DNA from 2 places in the Micromonospora sp. NBC_01392 genome. Region 1 is predicted to be linked to the other one. Evidence: riboswitches for the same ligand, from Rfam matches in the RefSeq annotation. Region 1 holds a riboswitch; the other holds the start of a gene.
The links. Region 1 has a riboswitch for S-adenosylmethionine ahead of thrC (threonine synthase). Riboswitches for the same ligand answer to the same signal wherever they lie in the genome.
Positions count from the first base shown of each region.

Region 1 (3,202 bases):
CGCCGTCGAGGCGGGCGACGAGCCACCGCCCGTCGATGCCGGGCATCGGGTGCCGCAGCAGCGCCTCGAACCGCCGCCGGCAGGTCGGCGGCAGGTCCGGCTCGTCGACGGCGCGGGCCGCTTCCGCGATCCGGTACGCCGCGTCGAGCGTCGGCAGGTCGGCCGCGTCCAGCGGGGTGACGGTCAGGCCCATGACGGCGAGCCTGCCCCGGAAAAAGCGACAGGGCCAGCGGTTTTCCGCTGGCCCTGTCCTACGTTGGTCGGGAGGGACGTTCGCACAACGCCTCCGGCGTTGGGTCGCAAAACTTTGAAAAGTCTCCGGCGAATGCCCTCCCGCACCGAGCATCTTGCGCCGTCCGGTTCCTGCCGTCAAGTCCTGCACTGACAGTTTTCCGACACTCCCCGCAGTCCCCCCATCACCCCGCGCCCCACCCCTCCCGCCCCCACCTCGCTGATCTTGCACTTACCGCCCCGGCAAAAGGGGCTTATCGGCCTCGACGGGGGCCGCAAGCGCAAGATCGCGGGAGAGGGCGGGCGGGGGTGAGGGTGAGGTGGGGTGGGGTGGGGTCAGCCCAGGAGGCCGGCGTCGCGGGCGGCGCGGAGGCTGGGCTTGATGCGGTGCGTGGGACCGGAGGCGGCGGCCACCGCGTCAAGCGTCTTGAGGCCCTCGCCGGTGTTGAAGATCACCGTCTCCGCGGTCGGGTCCAGCCGGCCCGACTCGATCAGCTTGCGCAGCACCGCCACCGTCACGCCGCCCGCCGTCTCGGCGAACACGCCGGTGGTCCGCGCCAGCAGCGTGATCCCGGCGCGGATCTCGTCGTCGTCGGCGTACTCCATCCAGCCGCCGGTGCGGCGGACCGCCTCCAGGGCGTAGAGGCCGGCGGCCGGGTCGCCGATGTTGAGCGACTTGGCGATGCCGGTCGGCTTGACCGGGACGATGGTGTCGCGGTCGTCGTGCAGCGCGGTGGCGATCGGGTTGCAGCCGGCGGACTGCGCGCCGAACACCTTCCAGCCGCCGGCCGGCGCCTCGACCAGGCCGATCTCCACCAGCTCGGTGAACGCCTTGTCGATCTTGGTGAGCAGCTCGCCACTGGCCATCGGGATCACCACCTGGGCCGGGATCCGCCAGCCGAGCTGCTCGGCCACCTCGTAGCCGAGCGTCTTGGAGCCCTCGGCGTAGAAGGGCCGCACGTTCACGTTGACGAACGCGGTGTCCTCGAACTCGTCGGTCTCCACCAGCTCGCCGCAGAGCCGGTTCACATCGTCGTACGAGCCGTCGATGGCGACCAGGTCACCGCCGTAGACGGCGGTGGTGACCACCTTGCCCTGCTCGAGGTCGCTGGGGATGAAGACCACCGACGGCACGCCGGCACGGGCCGCGTGCGCGGCGACCGAGTTGGCCAGGTTGCCGGTGGACGCGCAGGCGTAGCGGGTGAAACCGAGCGCCCGGGCGGCGGTCAGCGCCACCGACACCACCCGGTCCTTGAACGAGTGGGTGGGGTTGGCGCTGTCGTCCTTCACCCACAGCGGCGCGGTGATGCCCAGCTCGGCGGCGAGGTGACCGGCGGCGACCAGCGGGGTCAGCCCCGGGTCGAGGGTGACCCGGGTGGCCGGGTCCTGACCGGCCGGGAGCAGGGCGGCGTAGCGCCAGATGCTGTTCGGGCCGGCCTCGATCTGCTCCCGGGTGACGGCGGCCAGGGCGGCGGTGTCGTAGTCGACCTCCAGCGGGCCGAAACACTCGTAGCAGGCGTGCTGGGCGGCCAGCGGGTAGCGCGCGGAACAGGCGCGACAGACCAGGGCGCGGGCCGGGCTGCGGGAGGTGTCGATGCCGGGGACGGCGGAGAGCGTCGACGTCATGTCGAGGAATTCCTCTCATCTTTCCCCGCATCGCCGGGTGCGGCGGGGACGGAATTGGCACCTGCCCGCAGGGCGCTCGGCGTCGAGCGTGCGGGTGGTTGCCGGGGCGTCGTCGGGCCGTATCCCTCAGCCCCTCTGGATGAGGTATGCAGTTGTGCCGTCGATTCTATGCGCCGCTCACCGCCCCGCCACCCCGGGTCTCACGCAGTGGGCCGCCCCACCGGCCCCGCCTCCCGCCCCTGACCTCGGTCGATCATGAAGTTGGCGGCGACAAATCGGACGGCATCCGCGGTCAACTTCATGATCGCCGGGAGGTGGTGGGCCACGGGGCGGGCGGTGGGGTGGGATGATCGGCGGATGCGACGGGTGGTTGGCCGGATCGGGGGGCTCGCGGGGGTTGCGCTGCTGGCGGGCTGCACCGCGACGCCGGCACCGGTTGATCCGCTGGCCACGCCAGCGGGCCGGCCGGGTGCCGAGGTCGCGCCGTCCCCCTCGGCGGCCTGCGCACCGGAGGGCATCCGGATCACCGAACTCGGGGTGAGCGCCGCGATGGGGTTGCGGGCCATGGGCCTGGACCTGGTCAACTGCGGAACCCAGCCGTACGCGCTGCGCGGCTACCCGGCGGTCAGCCTGCGGGACGCCGACGGGGACCCGATCAAGGTCACAATCATCCCGGGCGCGACGGGGATCACCTCCGGCTTCGACGCCCCACCCACAGGGCTCGTGCTGCTCCCCGGCGAACGGGCCGGCGCCGCGCTGCTCTGGCGCAACACGGTCACCGATCCGACCGTGGTGGCCACCGAGGGCGCTCAGCTCGACGTCGCGCCGGTGGCCGGCAGGCCGGCGTACGCGGTGGCGATGGACGGGACGATCGACCTCGGCAACACCGGCCGGCTCGGGGTCAGCGCCTGGAAGCGCCGCGACGCCGACCCGACCACGGAACCGGTCACGCCGAGCGCCCCGCCCTCCCCGGTCGAGACGCCGGACAATCCGCTGTAGCCGGTCAGCCCGTCACTCGGCGGCGTCCGGCACGAACACACCCAGGCCCTGGTGGCCGTACAACTCTCCGGTCTCGATCAGGATCGTGATGGCCTGCCGCACGGTCGACTGACTGCCCACCTCATACAGGTCAGCCAACTCCTAGGCACTGGTCGATCCCCCGGCCGGGGCGGCGCAGATCTCCACCGGAATTCGCGCTGTCCCGGCACCCCGCCAGGCGAAGGAGACGTGGTGTGACGGATGCGCAGACGAGTTCGGAGGTGCCCGTCGCGAGCGCGATCTGGGCGGTCGAGCAGGTCACCGGCGAGCTGCGGGAGGCGTACCTCGGGGTGGCCGCCGCCACCGT
Region 1 is NZ_CP109549.1:6,785,689-6,788,890, forward strand. Features, by position in the region: gene OG767_RS29780 (GNAT family N-acetyltransferase) at 1-193, opposite strand, end outside; gene thrC (threonine synthase) at 568-1,857, opposite strand; SAM riboswitch class I at 1,870-2,003, opposite strand; gene OG767_RS29790 (DUF4232 domain-containing protein) at 2,215-2,856, shown strand; gene OG767_RS29795 (hypothetical protein) at 2,869-2,994, opposite strand; gene OG767_RS29800 (hypothetical protein) at 3,090-3,202, shown strand, end outside.

Region 2 (3,202 bases), 2.4 Mb from region 1:
ACTCGGAGACGTACATCTGGGCGGCGACCACGTTGCGGACCAGCCGGTACGCCGGGTGCCGGCTGTCGGCGGCGAAGAACACGTACCCCTCGGGGCCCTCGACGTCGGCGCGCCGGCCGAAGACCGAGACCAGCCCGGCGACGTTGCCGTTGCCGATGTAGTACTTGCCGCCGGTGGCCCGGAAACCACCTGCGCCGTCGGGGGTGAGCAGCATGTCGGTGGCGTAGATGTCGGCGCCGTGCGGACGCTCGGAGAGGCCGAACGCCATCACGTGCCCCTGGTCGAGCAGCTCGGCGGCGCGGGCCCGGGCGGCGGCGTTGCCGCTCTGCCACACCGGCCCGAGGCCGAGCACGGTGACCTGCCAGGTGTACCAGTAGCCGAGCCCGTAGAAGCCGAGGATCTCGCTGAGCGCGGCGTTGCGGGCGGTGTCCCAGCGCTTGTCGGCGTCGTCGCCGCCGTCGGCGGACGGGGTGAGGAACGTGGCGAAGAGGCGTTCCCGGGCGGCGAAGTCGAGGAAGTCGGCGTACCACTCGCGGGCGTGGTAGCTGTCGACCAGGGCGCGCTTGCCCCGGGTCTCGAACCAGTCGATGGTGGCGCGCAGCAGCCGCCGCGAGGTCTCGTCGAGGTCGGCGGGGTCGTAGTGGTGCGGGTGGAACAGCAGCGGGTCGCTCACGCGGGGGGCCTTTCCGGGTCGAGGTCGCGGAGGGTGGCCAGGACGTCGTCCAGCCAGGCCAGCACCATCCGCTCGTACGCGATGCCGCCGCGCAGCACCACGTGCTGCAACGCCGCCCGGGCGTCGGGTGCGGCGGAGCCGAAGTCGCGGCGCTCGCCGGCCAGGTAGCCGGCGAGGACGGTCTCGTGGTCGGCGCGGTAGCGCTCGACCTCGGCGACCAGGAGCGCGCGCCCGGCCGCGTCGTCGAACGCGGCGCCCCGGATCTTGACGGCCAGTTCGTGCCGGACCGCCTCCGGGCGCACCGGGGCGTGCAGCCAGCCGACAAGCGCGGCCCGGCCGGTCGGGGTGACCGACCAGAGCTTCTTGTCCGGCAGGCTCTCCTGACCGATCTCCTCACCGATGATCCGGTCGTCCTCGGCGAGTTGCTTGAGGACCCGGTAGATCTGCTGGTGGGTGGCGGTCCAGAAGCGGCCGATCGAGCGGTCGAAGCGACGGGCCAGCTCGTAGCCGGAGGCGGGTTGCTCCAGCAGCGAGACGAGGATGGCGTGCTCCAGCGACATGCCGGCCATCTTGCTATGCACTTTGTTGCATAGCAAGACCCTGCCCGGTAAGGCACGGCCGTGAGGGTGGTCATAACGGCTGGACGACCGGCGCACCGGTGCTGCTAGCCTTTCGGCAGGTCATGAGCGCCAGCGTCAAGCCCCGGCTCGCTGGCCGGCAACCCTCCGCCACGGTGGGGTGCTCCGGGTGAGGACCAGGCGCCGACGGCAGTCGGCGCAAGCGTGGCCTGGCACCCAGGTCAGCACCAACCGGCCAGGGAGACCCGATGTTCGCACCGCCCCTCGTTCCGACCCGCCTCATGCTGGTCACGCGCCGCCACGTCGACCTGATGCGGGTGTGCAGCGACCGCTGTCGCGACGCGCGCTGAGCGACCGCTCCACCCTTCCCCGATCCACCCTTCCGGCTCCGCCGTGCCCGGCTGCGCCGGCACCGGCACGCGTCCCGCGTGTCCGTCCACTCTGGAGAGACATCGTGCGTATCCGTACCGCCCTGACCCGCGTCGCCGCGCTCGGCGCCGCCGCCGTGCTCGCCGCCACCGCGCTGACCGCCTGCGGCGGGGCAGCCGACGACGCGGCCGACAACCCGTACGGCCTACGGCAACCCGGTGTGATCCGGGCCGGCACGCTCACCGACGCCCCGCCGAACGTCTTCCTCAAGGACGGCGAGTTCACCGGCTTCGACAACGACCTGCTGCGGGCCGTCGCCGAAAAGGTCGGCCTGAAGGTGGAGTTCGTCGGCACCGACTTCTCCGCGCTGCTCGCCCAGGTCAACAACCGCAAGTTCGACGTGGGCAGCTCCTCGATCACGGTCACCGAGGCCCGGAAGAAGACCGTCGACTTCGGCAACGGCTACGACTTCGGCTACTTCGGCCTGGACGTGCCGGCCGGCTCCGCGATCACCGGCTTCGACCAGCTCGCCGGCAAGCGCGTGGTGGTGGTCCAGGGCACCGTGCAGGACGACTACGCCACGAAGGAGAAGCTCAACCCGGTGCGGGTGCCCGACTACAACGGCGCGGTCAACCAGCTCAAGGCCGGCACCGCCGACGCCTGGATCGCGCCCGCCGAGATCGGCGACAAGTCCGCGGCCGACAGCACCGGCAAGATCAAGGTCGCGGCGAAGCAGCTCAGCCCCGCGCCGACCGCGTACGCGGTGGCGAAGGGCAACGACAGGCTGCGCGAGGCGCTGGACAAGGGCCTCGACCAGGTGATCGCCGACGGCACCTGGAGCCGCCTCCAGGAGCGGTACTACCCGGGGCGGCCGATCCCGGCCGGCTTCACCCCCGGCAGCGGATCGGTAGCCGTGCCGTCGCCGTCGGCGGCCTCCTGAGCCGGTAACCGGGCACGAGCGGGACGGACGGAGCGGACATGGATCCACTGAGCACCCTCTGGGAGACGTTCTTCGACTGGGGGTCGATGCGCGAGGCGCTGCCCGAGATGCTGACCGTCGGGCTGCCGAACACGCTGATCCTGGCCGCCTCCGCCGCCCTGCTCGGCTCGGTGCTGGGCATGCTGCTGGCGGTCGCCGGCATCTCGCGTACCCGCTGGTTGCGGTGGCCGGCCCGGGTCTACACCGACGTGTTCCGCGGCCTGCCGGCCGCGGCCACCATCCTGCTCATCGGCGTCGGCCTGGCGCCGCTGGGCATGGCGGTCTGGGGCCCGAACCCCTACCCGCTGGGCGTGCTGGCGCTGTCACTGATCGCCGCCGCCTACCTCGGCGAGATCTTCCGGGCCGGCATCCTGAGCGTGGAGGCCGCCCAGTTGGAGGGCGCCCGGGCGCTCGGCTTCTCCTGGGCCGAGTCGATGCGGCTGGTGATCATCCCGCAGGGCGTACGCCGGGTGCTGCCCGCCTGGGTCAACCAGCTCATCGCATTGATCAAGGACTCCAGCCTGGTCTACTTCCTCGGCCTGCTGGCCAGCCAGCGGGAGCTGTTCCGGATCGGCCAGGACTACGCGGCGAACACCGGCAACC
Region 2 is NZ_CP109549.1:4,346,078-4,349,279, forward strand. Features, by position in the region: gene OG767_RS18990 (acyl-CoA dehydrogenase family protein) at 1-673, opposite strand, end outside; gene OG767_RS18995 (PadR family transcriptional regulator) at 670-1,233, opposite strand; SAM riboswitch class IV at 1,352-1,462, shown strand; gene OG767_RS19000 (ABC transporter substrate-binding protein) at 1,706-2,560, shown strand; gene OG767_RS19005 (amino acid ABC transporter permease) at 2,599-3,202, shown strand, end outside.
Region 2: it holds a riboswitch for S-adenosylmethionine, as region 1 does, so the genes downstream of both, OG767_RS19000 (ABC transporter substrate-binding protein) here and thrC (threonine synthase) in region 1, are expected to answer to the same signal.